Regions from separate parts of the Arthrobacter sp. SLBN-53 genome, predicted to be linked through region 2. Evidence: predicted binding sites of a transcription regulator. Region 2 holds the regulator's gene; the other holds the start of a gene.
What was found. Region 2 encodes HspR, which represses chaperone genes until heat shock. Its sites were predicted from a motif close to AAGTTGAGTCNNNNNGACTCAACTT; they were not measured.

Region 1: the regulator HspR is predicted to act here: its motif matches at 2,967-2,991, upstream of FBY28_RS15115 (Hsp20/alpha crystallin family protein).

What each region holds. Positions count from the first base shown of each region.
Region 1 is NZ_VFNN01000001.1:3,164,417-3,171,831, reverse strand. It holds gene nirD (nitrite reductase small subunit NirD) at 1-279, opposite strand, end outside; gene nirB (nitrite reductase large subunit NirB) at 276-2,843, opposite strand; gene FBY28_RS15115 (Hsp20/alpha crystallin family protein) at 3,061-3,486, shown strand; gene FBY28_RS15110 (isocitrate lyase/PEP mutase family protein) at 3,555-4,313, opposite strand; gene FBY28_RS15105 (Rv0250c family protein) at 4,428-4,721, shown strand; gene sdhC (succinate dehydrogenase subunit SdhC) at 4,768-5,589, shown strand; gene FBY28_RS15095 (fumarate reductase/succinate dehydrogenase flavoprotein subunit) at 5,621-7,415, shown strand, end outside.
Region 2 is NZ_VFNN01000001.1:3,393,660-3,401,074, forward strand. It holds gene FBY28_RS16185 (alpha/beta fold hydrolase) at 1-754, shown strand, start outside; gene dnaK (molecular chaperone DnaK) at 974-2,827, shown strand; gene grpE (nucleotide exchange factor GrpE) at 2,824-3,465, shown strand; gene dnaJ (molecular chaperone DnaJ) at 3,485-4,666, shown strand; gene FBY28_RS16205 (heat shock protein transcriptional repressor HspR) at 4,663-5,019, shown strand; gene FBY28_RS16210 (acetamidase/formamidase family protein) at 5,007-6,008, opposite strand; gene FBY28_RS16215 (CbtA family protein) at 5,995-6,762, opposite strand; gene FBY28_RS16220 (CbtB domain-containing protein) at 6,776-6,994, opposite strand; gene nthB (nitrile hydratase subunit beta) at 7,250-7,415, shown strand, end outside.

The sequences.
Region 1 (7,415 bases), 230 kb from region 2:
CAGGGCGAAGGCCTGCTTCTTGATCGGCGTCTGTACGCAGGCCCGACCGGCCCGGTCCCCCACGATGCCACGCGACATCACCGCCGCGCCGGAGAACGGGTCGATGTTGCCCACTGCGTGCAGCGATCCGTCGTCGAGGCGGAACAGGGCTACCTGCACACCGCCGGGCAGCAAGACCCCCGCGCCCCTGTTGGGCAGCAACCGGTTCAGTGGGCATGCCGTCGTCCAGTCCGTATTCTTCTCGGCGGCAATTTCTTTGAGATCATCGGTGATGGTCATTTCGCGTCCTCCTGCGGCGTGAACTTCGGCATACCGATGGCGACGGGCACCTTGCGTCCCGAGGACTCGGTGAACTCGATGGTCGGGTCGGCCACCTCGGGGGCGTTGACGAAGGACACGAAGCGCGAGAGCTTTTCCGGATCGTCCAGGACGCCCTTCCATTCGCAGGCGTAGCCGGCCACGTGCCGGGCCATCGCCTCCTCGAACTCGGCGGCCAGGCCGAGGGAGTCGTTGCAGACGACGTCGCGGACGTGATCCAGTCCGCCGTCGAGCGCCTCCAGCCACGGTGCGGTCCGCTGCAGCCGATCGGCGGTGCGGATGTAGTACATCAGGAACCGGTCGATGTAGCGGATCAGCGTCTCGTCGTCGAGATCGCCGGCGAGCAGCTGGGCGTGCCGGGGCGACATCCCGCCATTACCACACACATACAGATTCCAGCCCTGCTCGGTGGCGATGATGCCGACGTCCTTGCTCTGCGCCTCGGCGCATTCTCGGGCACATCCGGAGACCGCCATCTTGATCTTGTGCGGTGCGCGCAGACCACGGTAGCGCTTCTCGATCTCGACGGCCATATCGACCGAATCCTGTTGCCCGTAGCGGCACCAGGTGCTGCCGACACAACTCTTGACGGTGCGCAGCGACTTACCGTACGCGTGCCCGGACTCCATGCCACCCTCGACCAGACGCCGCCAGATCTCGGGCAGCTGGTCCACCCGGGCACCGAACATGTCGATGCGCTGGCCGCCGGTGATCTTCGTGTACAGGTCGAAGTCCCTGGCGATCTCGCCGATCAGGATCAGCTGCTCGGGGGTGATCTCACCACCGGGTGATCTCGGCACCACCGAGTAGCTGCCGTTCTTCTGGATGTTCGCCAGGAAATGGTCGTTGGAGTCCTGTAGTGACGCCTGCTCGCCGTCGAGCACATGGTCGGAGCTGGTGGACGCGAGAATCGAGGCGACGGTGGGCTTGCATATATCGCAGCCCTTTCCGGTGCCGTACTTCTCGATCAATCCGGAGAACGTGCGGATCTCGGTCGCCCGGATGAGTTCGAACATCTCGGCGCGGGAATGGCTGAAGTGCTCACAGAGAGCCTTGGACTGCTCGACGCCCTCGGCCTCCAACAGCTGTTTGAGCAGCGGCACGCAGGAGCCACAGGACGTGCCGGCCAACGTGCACTTCTTCAGACCGGCGACATCGGTGCAACCACCGCAGATGGCCTCCTTCAGATCGCCCTTGGTGACGTTGTTGCAGGAGCAGATCTGCGCGATATCCGGCAGCGCGCCGATTCCCAGTGCACCCGCACCGCCGTCGCCTGCAGGTGCGATCAACGACAGCGGGTCGCCGGGCAGTTCACTGGCCACCATCGGGCGCAGCACCCCATAGGAGGAGGCATCGCCGACCAGGATCCCGCCCAGCAGGGTTTTGGCGTCATCGGAGAGCACCAGCTTGGCGTAGGTCTGCTTCACCGGATCGTTGACGACGACATCGAGGCTGTTGGGTGTGCGGCCCTGCGCGTCACCGAAGCTGGCGACGTCCACGCCGAGCAGCTTGAGCTTGGTCGACATGTCGGCCTCGCCGAATTCGGCGGCGCCGCCCAACAACCGATCTGCGACCACCTCGGCGCTGGTGTAACCCGGGCCGACCAGACCGTAGCAGCGGCCATCGATGGCGGCGACCTCGCCGATAGCGTAGATATCGGGATCACTTGTCACACAAGCACGGTCGGTCATCACACCGCCACGCTGGGCGATGTCCAGGCCGGCGGCGCGCGCCAGTTCGTCGCGGGGGCGCACGCCGGCGGCGAAGACGACGACGCCGGCGTCGATGCTGGTGCCGTCGTTGAGGGTGAGGCGCACGGCATCGTCGTCCTGGGACTTGCGCAGTGGCTTGTTGCGCTGCGCCGGCGCGATGGTCTCGGTGCCGACACCGGTGTGCACCTCGATACCGAGGCTGCGGATCATCCGATTCAGCAGGGCGCCCCCGGCCGGATCGAGCTGCGCGGCCATCAGATGCGGCGACATCTCCAGCACGTGGGTCTGCAAACCGAAGGCGCGCAACGCATTGGCCGCCTCCAGCCCGAGCAGCCCGCCGCCGATGACCACCCCGACAGGTGTCTTCGACTTCGCCGCGGCGAGCGAACCCGCGCGGATGGCATCCAGGTCGTCCAGGGTTCGGTAGACGTGACAGTGTGGCAGGTCATGCCCGGGCACCGGCGGCACGAAGGCGTACGAGCCGGTGGCCAGCACCAGCGCGTCATAGCTCAGGCACTGCCCGTCGACGGTGGTCACCGTCTTGGCTTCCCGGTCGATGGCCTTGGCGGGCAAGCCAAGCCGCAGCGCCACGGCGCTGTCGCCGGCATAGTCATTGCCGGGCAGCGCCAGCTGCGCGCGGTCCCAGTGCTCGGTGTAACCGGTCAGACCGACGCGGTCATAGGCCGCGTCGGCCTCCTCGGCGAGCACCGTGATCCGCCAGACGCCCTCGGTGTCGCGGGCCCGCAGGGCCTCGACGAAGCGGTGTCCGACCATGCCGTGTCCGACCACGATCACATGCTTGGCTGCCTTCATACCGGAGACGGTAGAAAGCCGATATTGCCGCAATGTGCCCTCGTGTGAAGTGACCGTCACGGCTTCCTCACATGTCCGGCGCGGAACGTGTGAGTGCTTCGCTGACGGCGAACGCCCAGTTGGAACTTAAGCGCCACCGACTCAAGTTCTCTTGTAAGAGGGCCGGCGCAGGGCTGGTCACCGACACCATCAGCACAAGGAACAGGAGACGATCCCGATGAGCAGCACCCCCGTACGCACCCGCCCCGCGTCGCCGGTCGACGTCTGGCTGCGTGATTTCTTCGGCAACCCCGCACCGGTCTCGGCGGACTTCCATCCCGCCGCCGAGGTGGTCCGCGACGGTGACGACGCCGTCGTCCGCCTCGAACTGCCCGGCTTCAGCACCGAGGCCGTCAGCGAGGACGTGCACGTCGAACTCGACCGCGGACAACTGGTGATCCACGGAGAGCGTCGCGACGAGCATTCCGAGGGCCGCACCCTTTCCGAGGTCCGCTACGGCGCGTTCCGCAGGTCGTTCAAGGTGCCCGCGCAGGTCACCGGCGAGGCCGTCGCCGCCTCCTACGAGGCGGGGGTGCTGACCGTCCGGGTGGCCGGCGTGTACGCCGGTACCGAGCCCCAGCGCATCACCATCACCGCCAAGTAGGCGGCACGAAACGAGGCCCCGCGAGATGTCGCGGGGCCTCGCCGTGTTCCATCTCTGTCGGGCAGGACCTACTTCCAGGGGTTGACGAGCTCGGTGATGCGGCTCGTCAGCGCGCCCTGCAGGAACGGCCCGAAGCTGATCCTGCCCACACCCAGTGGCCCGAACCGCGCCGGGTCGTCCTGGCCCGGCAGCGCGATCGCGTTGACCGGCAGCGGTAACGCCTCGACGAGGCGACGATAGGTGTCGTCATCGTGACGCCCCACCGGATACAGACTGTCCGCCCCCGCGTCGGCGGCCAGCCTGAGCTTGTGCACCGCGCGGTCGAACCGGTCGGCCTCGTCACCGACCTGCCGCAGGAACAGATCGGTGCGCGCATTGATGACGACGTGTACGCCGGCGGCGTCGGCGGCCTTGCGCAGGTCCCCGACCAACGCGGCATGGTCGTCATCGGACCGGATGCGGCCACCCTCGGAATGCACGGTGTCCTCGATGTTGAGTCCGACCGCGCCCGCCGACAGCAGCCCCTCGATCAGCCGTGCCGCCGACTCGCCGTAGCCGGATTCGATGTCCACCGAGATCGGGACATCGACCGCGCCGGTGATCTGGGCGACCCGGGTGACCAGATCGTCGTAACTCATCCCCTCCCCGTCGGGCTTGCCGACGGAGTTGGCGACCGGGTGGCTGCCCACGGTCAACGCCGCGAAACCCGCGTCTACCACGGTCTTTGCCGACCAGGCGTCCCATACCGTCGGCAAGATCGCGGGGTCGCCGGGGCGGTGCAGCGCCAGCAGTGCAGCCGCCTTCTGCTTGAGGTCGTCGTTCGACATTTCCGAGCCTTTCTGCGATGTAGACGTGATCTGTCTCACTCTCAAGTGCGTGTTGTGGCTAACATCGAATGCGTACTGTGATCCTTGACACCCTTCAGCCCAAGGAGGTCACCCTTGTCCACCACGACCGAGCTTGCCGAACTGCACGAACTCATCGGCAACCTTCGCCGCTGCGTCACATCGCTGCGCGCCCGATATGGCGACGCCCCCGCGATGCGCCGCATCGTCAACGACGCCGAACGCATGCTCAACGATATCGACCGGTTGGACATCGATGCCGCGGAACTGGAGATGCGTGGAGCACCAGCGCACCCCCGCGCCGCCGAGAAGATCACCATCCCCGATCACGACTACTCCAGGGACTTCTGGAGCGGTGTCGATGACGAGGGTCTCGGCGGCAGCCGCTAGACCGCAGGGGTGAAGAGCCCCGACACAACAGAAGAAGAGGGAATCAGTGAGCGCACCGACCTCGAATCCTCAAGGTACCGGCGTCTTCTCACCAACCAGAGCGCGGATCAAGGAGCGCACGCTACGCACCGATGCGTGGTGGAAGTCTCCGCTGATCACCGATCTCGGTTTCGCCGCGTTCGTCATCTACGCGACGGTGCGGGCGTTCATGCAGAACAACTACTACGTCGCCGAGTACGGGTACCTGACCCCGTTCTACTCACCGTGCGTCAGTACCGGCTGCGTGCCCGAGGCCAGCCACTTCGGCCAGTTCCTTCCGGATGTCTGGTGGTTGCCCTACGCGGCGGTGTCCCTGCCGTTCCTGCTGTTGTTCCGGCTGACGTGCTACTACTACCGTGGCGCCTACTACCGTTCGGTATGGCAGTCCCCCACCGCGTGCGCCGTCGCCGAACCGCACGCCAAGTACACCGGTGAGACGCGATTCCCGCTGATCATCCAGAACACCCACCGGTACTTCTTCTATCTGGCCGTGCTGATCTCGGTGATCAACACCTACGACGCGATCATCGCCTTCCACAAGCCCGACGGCGGATTCGGCTTCGGGCTGGGCAATCTGATACTCGTCGTCAACGTGCTGCTGCTGTGGACCTACACGGTGTCCTGCCACTCGTGCCGGCATGTCGCGGGCGGGCGGCTCAAGCATTTCTCCAAGCACCCCGTCAGGTATTGGATGTGGACGCAGATCAGCAAGCTGAACACCCGGCACAAGCTGTACGCGTGGATCACCCTTGGCACCCTGATGTTCACCGACTTCTATGTCATGTCTCTGGCCGCGGGCTGGTTCCCCGACCTGAGATTCGTTGGCTGACAACTCAATTACGGATTAGTGAGGATTTTCAATGGGTGACCTGGAACGGCACACCTACGACGTCGTCGTGATCGGTGCCGGCGGGGCTGGACTACGCGCGGTGATCGAGGCCCGCGAGCGCGGCCTGCGCGTAGCCGTGGTGACGAAATCGCTGTTCGGCAAGGCGCACACCGTGATGGCCGAGGGCGGTTGCGCCGCGGCCATGCGCAATGTCAACACCAAGGATTCCTGGCAGGTGCACTTCGGTGACACCATGCGCGGCGGCAAGTTCCTGAACAACTGGCGGATGGCCGAACTGCACGCCCAGGAGGCCCCGGACCGGGTCTGGGAGCTGGAAACCTATGGGGCACTGTTCGACCGCACCAAGGACGGCAAGATCAGCCAGCGTAACTTCGGCGGCCACACCTACCCGCGGTTGGCGCACGTCGGCGACCGCACCGGCCTGGAGATCATCCGTACCCTGCAGCAGAAGATCGTCAGCCTGCAGCAGGAGGACAAGCGCGAACTCGGCGACTACGACGCGCGCATCCGGGTGTTCCACGAGTGTTCGATCACCGAGATCGTCAAAGACGGCGATCGCGTGGCAGGGGCCTTCGGCTATTACCGCGAGACCGGCAAGTTCGTGCTGTTCGAGGCGCCCGCGATCGTGCTGGCCACCGGCGGGATCGGTAAGAGCTTCAAGGTGTCGTCGAACTCCTGGGAGTACACCGGCGACGGTCACGCTTTGGCGCTGCGAGCGGGATCCGGCCTGATCAACATGGAGTTCATCCAGTTCCACCCCACCGGGATGGTCTGGCCGCTGTCGGTGAAGGGCATCCTGGTCACCGAGGGTGTGCGTGGTGACGGCGGAGTGCTGAAGAACTCCGAGGGCAAGCGCTTCATGTTCGACTACATCCCCGACGTGTTCAAGGGCCAGTACGCCGAGACCGAAGAGGAAGCCGACCAGTGGCTCAAGGACAACGACTCCGCGCGCCGCACCCCTGATCTGCTCCCCCGCGACGAGGTGGCCCGCGCCATCAACGAAGAGGTCAAGGCGGGCCGCGGAACCCCGCACGGCGGGGTGTACCTCGACATCGCATCGCGTATGCCGGCCGAGGAGATCAAGCGCCGACTCCCGTCGATGTATCACCAGTTCATCGAGCTCGCCGAGGTCGACATCACCAAGGACGAGATGGAGGTCGGTCCGACCTGTCACTACGTGATGGGCGGTATCGAGGTCGATCCGGACAGCGGCGGTGCCGCCACGCCGGGTCTGTTCGCCGCCGGCGAGTGCTCGGGCGGTATGCATGGCTCCAACCGGCTCGGCGGCAACTCGCTCTCGGATCTCCTGGTATTCGGGCGGCGCGCCGGTCTCGGCGCTGCCGACTATGTGCGGGCACTGTCCGCGCAGACCCGTCCGACGGTGTCCGAGGATGCACTCAACCGGGCCACCGAGCTGGCGCTGGAACCCTTCGAACCCAAGGCGAACCCGGAGAACCCCTACACGCTGCACGCCGAGCTGCAGGAGTCGATGAACGACCTGGCCGGCATCATCCGCAAGGAGGGTGAGCTCCAGGAGGCGCTGGGCAAGATCGACGAGCTGAAGAAGCGCTACGCCAACGTCGTCGTCGAGGGCGGGCGCGTCTTCAACCCGGGCTGGCACCTGGCCATCGACCTGCGCAACATGCTGCTGGTCAGCGAGTGCGTCGCCAAGGCCGCACTACAGCGCACCGAGAGCCGCGGCGGACACACCCGCGACGACCATCCGCAGATGGACCGCACCTGGCGCAACAAGCTGCTGGTCTGCAAGACCGTCGGCGGGGCGGGCGACAAGCCCGGCGACCCGG
Region 2 (7,415 bases):
GCTGGGTGTCTGGCACGACGTCATCGCCGACCTGGCCCGCGACCATCGCGTGTACGTCGTCGACCTGCCGCGACATGGCGGCAGCCGACCGTGGCGCGGCACCCTCGACGACCGGTTCTACCGCCGGTTCATGGGTGAGCTGCTCGATGAGCTCGGGCTGGATCGGGTGGGGTTGATCGGTCTGTCGCTGGGCGGCGGGGTGGCCACCGGGTTCGCGCTCGAGCATCCCGACCGCCTCGATGCCCTGGTTGCGATCGGTCCGGGCGGGCTCGACGCCGTCCGCCCCTACCAATTCCTCACCTGGGTGGGCATCCGGACGCCGGGATTGCTGCGGGCGACCAGCTGGCTGCTGGCCAGGTTTCCCGGACTGGTCCGGTCGTCGCTGGCGGCCACCCTGACCGCGGGTGCGGATACCCCGGGCTTCGACCGCATCGTCGATTCCGCCGTCGAGGAGGCCCGGGCCAAGAACCGTCATGGCGAGCGTGCACTCGACGACTGGCAGGTCCAGGCCTACGGGCCGCGGACGATGCGGGTGTATCTGACTCCCGAGCTGCACCGCCTGGCCGTCCCGACGCTGTGGATTCGCGGCGCGAACGATCCATTGGTCGGCGCCGACGTGCTGGACGCGGCGCATGCCCGGACGCCGGATTCTCGACTGGTGACCATCGCCGCGGCGGGGCACATCGTCACCTACGACCAACCCGCCGAGTTCCTCCGCGTGTTGCGTGAGTTCCTCTCCGACTGTCGAGAGTGACGTTTCGGCTGGTCGGGACGCGTCCGCAACGACCTCTGCGTCACTTTCGGCGAGGTGGGCGGGTCCGGGAACAAATCGCGGCGACGGTGACGTTGACCAGTTCGACAACAACTTGAGTGAATCAGGCTCAACTTCTACTTGACAGGGCGAACCGGTCGGGTGCAGGCTTGAGTGAGGTTCACTCAGATCCTATTCAAGCCAAACAGGAGGCAATGAATTATGGCTCGTGCGGTCGGTATCGACCTCGGGACCACCAACTCCGTCGTCGCAGTGCTGGAGGGTGGCGACCCGGTCGTCGTCGCCAACTCAGAGGGCTCCCGGACCACCCCGTCGGTCGTCGCGTTCGCGCGCAACGGCGAGGTGCTGGTCGGTCAGCCCGCCAAGAACCAAGCGGTCACCAACGTCGACCGCACCATCCGCTCGGTGAAGCGGCACATGGGTAAGGACTGGACCGTCGAAATCGACGGCAAGGACTACACCCCGCAGGAGATCAGCGCGCGCACGCTGCAGAAGCTCAAGCGCGACGCCGAGGCCTACCTCGGTGAGGACATCACCGATGCCGTCATCACGGTGCCCGCGTACTTCAACGACGCCGAGCGGCAGGCCACCAAGGAAGCCGGCCAGATCGCCGGCCTCAACGTCCTGCGCATCGTCAACGAGCCCACCGCGGCCGCCCTGGCCTACGGTCTGGACAAGGGTCAGAAGGAACAGACCATCCTGGTCTTCGACCTCGGCGGCGGCACGTTCGACGTGTCCCTGCTGGAGATCGGTGACGGTGTCGTCGAGGTGCGCGCCACCTCCGGTGACAACCACCTCGGTGGCGACGACTGGGATGACCGGATCGTCGAATGGCTGGTCGACAAGTTCAAGAGCACCAGTGGCATCGACCTGACCAAGGACAAGATGGCCATGCAGCGGCTGCGGGAAGCCGCCGAGAAGGCCAAGATCGAGCTGAGCTCCGGACAGAGCACGTCGATCAACCTGCCCTACATCACCGTCGACGCCGACAAGAACCCGCTGTTCCTCGACGAGCAGCTCACCCGCGCCGAGTTCCAGCGCATCACCCAGGATCTGCTGGACCGCACCCGTGCGCCGTTCCAGCAGGTGATCAAGGATGCCGGCATCTCGGTCGGCGAGATCGACCATGTCGTGCTGGTGGGTGGTTCCACCCGGATGCCCGCGGTCACCGACCTGGTCAAGGAACTCACCGGCGGCAAGGAGCCCAACAAGGGTGTCAACCCCGACGAGGTTGTCGCCGCGGGTGCAGCCCTGCAGGCCGGCGTGCTCAAGGGTGAGGTGAAAGACGTTCTGCTGCTTGACGTCACCCCGCTGTCCCTCGGTATCGAAACCAAGGGTGGCGTGATGACCAAGCTGATCGAGCGCAACACCACCATCCCGACCAAGCGCAGCGAGACCTTCACCACGGCCGATGACAATCAGCCCTCGGTGCAGATCCAGGTGTTCCAGGGTGAGCGCGAGATCGCCTCGCACAACAAGCTGCTCGGCTCCTTCGAGCTGACCGGTATCCCGCCGGCCCCGCGCGGCGTGCCGCAGATCGAGGTCACCTTCGACATCGACGCCAACGGCATCGTGCACGTCACGGCCAAGGACAAGGGCACCGGCAAGGAGAACACGATCAAGATCCAGGAGGGCTCCGGCCTTTCCAAGGAGGAGATCGACCGGATGATCAAGGATGCCGAGGCGCACGCCGACGAGGACCGTCAGCGTCGCGAGGAGGCCGACGTCCGCAACCAGGCCGAGTCGCTGGTCTACCAGACGGAGAAGTTCGTCGCCGAGCAGCGCAGCGCCGAGGGCGGATCCAAGGTTCCCGAGGACACCCTGGCCAAGGTCGACTCCGCCATCGCGGAGGCCAAGACCGCACTCGCCGGTACCGATATCGCGGCCATCAAGGCCGCGATGGAGAAGCTGGGCACCGAAAGCCAGGCATTGGGTCAGGCCATCTACGAGGCCACCCAGGCCGAGCAGGGTGCCGGCGGCGATGCGGGTTCCCAGCAAGCCGATGACAACGTCGTGGACGCCGAGGTTGTCGAGGATGACCAGGAGCGCAAGTGAGCGGCGATGACGCCCGCGGAAGAGCATCGGGCGTAGCCGATTCGCACGAAGGGCCGGTGACCATCACCGACAAGCGGCGTATCGATCCGGACACCGGCGAAGTTCGCGAGCAGGAGCCGAACCCTCAGGGCAATCCTGAGGGCTCGGCGCCCGCCGAGCCCGGCGGTGCTCCCGGAGCCGCCGACGAGAAGGTCGCCGAACTGACCGCCGATCTGCAACGGGTGCAGGCCGAGTTCGCCAACTACCGCAAGCGGGCGTTGCGCGATCAGCAGGTCACCGCCGATCGGGCCAAGGCCGGCGTGATCACCCAGCTGCTGGGCATTCTCGACGATCTGGAACGCGCCCGCAGCCACGGTGACCTGGAATCCGGTCCGCTCAAGGCGGTTTCGGAGAAGCTGGTCACCACCTTGGAAGGACTCGGATTGAGCAGCTTCGGTGCCGAGGGTGATGCCTTCGACCCGTCGCTGCACGAAGCGGTCCAGCACGAGGGTGACGGGTCGGCCCCGGTGGTCGGCACCGTCATGCGTCGTGGGTACAAGGTCGGTGACGTGGTGGTACGCCACGCAATGGTCGGAGTGGTCGACACGGTCGAGAATGCTGACTCCGGCAATGCACAACCTGCACAATCAGAAGACTAGCCAGCGAAGGAGGTGACGGATGGCCCAACGTGAATGGGTCGAGAAGGACTTCTACAAGGAGCTCGGTGTCACCTCTGACGCCGGCAAGGACGAGATCAAGCGGGCCGCCCGCAAGATCCTGGCCGAGAACCACCCGGACCGTAATCCCGGTGACTCCGCCGCCGAGGAGCGCTACAAGGCCGCCTCCGAAGCCAAGGAAGTCCTGACCGACGACGCCAAGCGCAAAGAGTACGACGAGACCCGTCGGCTGTTCGCCAGCGGCGGTTTCGGCCGCCGACCCGGCAGTGCCGGTGGTGGCTTCGGCGGGTTCTCCGGGGACGGAGTGGAATTCAACCTGGGTGACCTGTTCGACCAGGCCGGTCAGGCCGGCGGTGCCAACATCGGTGATCTGTTCGGCGGGTTGTTCGGCCGGGGTGCTCAACAGCCCCGGCCGAGCCGCCCCCGGCGCGGTAACGATCTGGAGACCGAGACCGAGCTCTCGTTCCTGGAGGCCACCAAGGGCGTGGCGATGCCGCTGCGGCTCACCAGCCCGGCTCCGTGCACCAATTGCCATGGCAGCGGCGCGCGTCCGGGCACCAGCCCGAAGGTGTGCCCCGGCTGTAACGGTGCAGGGGTGGTCAACCGCAACCAGGGTGCGTTCGGCTTTTCCGAGCCGTGCACCGAGTGCCGTGGCAGCGGGTCGATCATCGAGCACCCGTGTGACGAGTGCAAGGGCACCGGGGTGACCACCAGGACCCGCACCATCAACGTCCGGATCCCACCGGGCGTCGAGGACGGGCAGCGAATCAGGCTGGCCGGTCAGGGTGAAGCGGGTCTGCGTGGCGCCCCGTCGGGTGATCTCTACGTCACCGTGCACGTCCGCGCCGACAAGGTGTTCGGTCGCGATGGTGACGACCTGACCGTCACCGTCCCGGTTGCCTTTCATGAATTGGCGTTGGGGACAACACTTTCGGTGCCCACCTTGGAGGGAAAGGTCGGGGTTCGGGTGCCAAAGGGCACCTCCGACGGCCGGATCCTGCGGGTGCGTGGACGCGGGGTGCCCAAACGCTCCGGCGGTCACGGCGACCTGCTGGTCACCGTGAAGGTCGCCGTGCCGCCCAATCTGGAGGGTGAGGCGGCCGAGGCGCTGGAGAACTACGCAAAGGCCGAGCGGGCCACCGGATTCGACCCAAGGGCGGGTTGGGCAGGAAACCTGTCATGAGCCGCCAAGAGGACGCCCGGACCTTCCTGATCTCGGTGGCCGCCGAACTGGCCGGTATGCACGCGCAGACCTTGCGCACCTATGACCGGCTCGGGCTGGTCAAACCGCAGCGCAGCTCCGGAGGAGGTCGCCGTTATTCACAGCACGACGTCGACCTGCTCCGTGAGGTGCAACGGCTCTCCCAGGACGAGGGCGTCAACCTGGCCGGTATCAAACGGATCATCGAACTGACCAATCAGGTCGAGGCGCTGCAGAGCCGGGTTGCCGAGCTGACCGCTGAGGTCGACCGGTTGCGCAAACCCAGCACCGCGTTGGTGCTGTGGCAGCCCCGCGGGAAGCGTCAGTCGAGCTGACCGGCAGCGGCACGCATGCGGGCATGCGTGCCGCTGTACGGATCAGATTGCGGCAGCAGCGATTTGTGAATCTTCGTGACCGCGCTGTAGTTCACGTCGACGACGTTGGCCAGCGGTGAAAGGCACAGCTGAGAACACAGCTGGTAGGCATCCATGGTGGAGAGGTCATACAGTTCGGTGAGCCAACGGACCATCTCCACCTGCGAGCAGCGCCAGGCATCTTCCAGTGGGCGGGCCGATCCGACGGTCAGCAGGGCGTCGTCGTGTTCCAGGCGCGGCCACGCGGGTGCGCCGCCCTTGATCAGTTCCACGAGCACCGTGACGTTCATCGCGCCCTCCAGCGCGGTGCCGCAGGTTTCCCCTTCGCCCTGCCGGTAGTGGCCGTCGCCCACCGAGAACAGCGCACCTTCCACATTCACCCCGAGGTATACCGTCGTGCCGGCGCGCAGCTCGGGTGTGTCCATGTTGCCGCCGAAGTAGTCCGGTACCAACGTGGTTCGTACCTCCCGCAGCGCGGGGGCCACCCCGACGGTGCCGAGCATCGGAGCCAGCGGGACGGTCAGGGTGAAATCGGTTTCGTGCGCGGCGAACACGGCGGTCGATCGCGCTCGATCGATCTGGTAGATCCAGGTCTTCTCGGGTAGCGCAGGCTGCAGGCCCGCGGTCCGGTCGGTGCCGGTGAGTGCCCCGAACAGCGGAATGGTGGTCGATGCCGCCCAATCACGCGCCGGCTCCAGTGTCACGATGTGCAACGCCAATGTGTCACCGGGTTCGGCTCCGGTGACGTAGAACGGCCCGGTCTGTGGATTGAGCTCTTTGGGGTTGAGCACCTCACTCGGTTTGTCCGAGCTCGACGTCACTCGGCCCGCGAAGGCATCCTCGGTCCACAGTTTCAGCACCGTCCCCGGCGCCACCTCCATGATCGGATCGGCGCCCCCGAACGTCCATACGTACTGATCGGGGGTCGGGGTGAACTCAACGATGGGCACGCAGGTACTCCTCTGGGGTGACGGTGCGCAGCGCGCGTGGCAACAGGCAGGCGAATGTGGATCCGATGACCAACCACAGCAGTGCCTGGTTGGTCAGCGACGCGAGCCGGAAGTCGGCGAGGACGTCGGCGGGGAAGCCGTGCGGTGTCTCGTCGAACGACGGCAGGACCGACGCGACAAGTGGCACCGCCACCAGATATCCGGCCGTGGCCGCCACTGCCGACGGCCAGCCCCCGATGCGTGTGCGCAGCGCGAGCCCCACCGTCAGCGCCGCACAGGCGATGGCGACAGATCCGGCGATCATGACAAGGTAGGCGGTGGTCCTGGCGCCCACGGTGGCGTCGTCGCCGACGCCGGGTGGGCTCGCCGGATAGGTGAGCAGCGGCACCGCCGAGACGACGCAGAACGCCCCCGCGGCACCAAGTGCCGCCACGGTGCGCGGATCGGCAGGCATGCGCCGGTTGCGCAGCATGTTCAGCAGCACAGCGAGTGCGACGGCGAACAGCGCGCCCATGATGACCGCGAACATCACCGAGCCGACGGCGGCACCGATATTCTCCTGGACTGCCCTGCTGAACACCTCGGGCTCGTGTTCGTGCGCCTCCGCGGCAGGCCCGTGCGTGTGCGTGTGAACGCCCTCCATACCGATCGCCACATCGATGAGCGGGGCGATCTTCACCCGGGTGAAGCCGAAGGTCGCGATGCCGGCGAGGGCGCCGGCGCCGAGTCCCAGCCCGATGAGTCTCTTTTCCATTGTCGGAACCCTCTCAGTGGCAGGGGAAGCCGAGCAGATGGCGGGCGTCGTGCAGGAACTCGTGCACATGGGTGTCCGACCCGAAGACCGAGACCGCGCCCTGGTCGTAGCCGAGGAAGTAGTACGCGATCAGCGCGAGGGCGACAGTGCCGGTCAACCACATTGCCGAGCCGACGGCGGCATCGTCGGTGGGGGTGACTGCAGCCGCCCGTGCGGTGTGTGAAGTGCTCATGAGGGTTTCTCTCCTGACTATTATTTCCACGGAACAAATATTCCGCTGGTGTGTGATGGTCGCCGTCGACCCGGCCTGGCGCAACCGCTGCGAGCGGGAAAACCAGCTCTTGAAACGCATATTTAACAACGGATCGGCCGTGGGTAAATGTCGTGTTACGGATGCCCGGACGGATTGCGACCAGCGATTCGGCCGCGAATACTTCCACATCGAAGTGTTGTGCAGAATAATCAATCGACAGGAGCACCTCGCAAAATGCATGGTCCACACGACGTCGGCGGACGGGACGGGCTCGGTCCCATCGATCCCGCATTCCTGGAGCCGGACATACCCGATTGGCGCTACCCCTTCGAAGGCCGGATGCACGCCGTCACCGCGATGGCGATCGCCAAGGGTGCCTTCAATCTCGACGAGCAGCGGC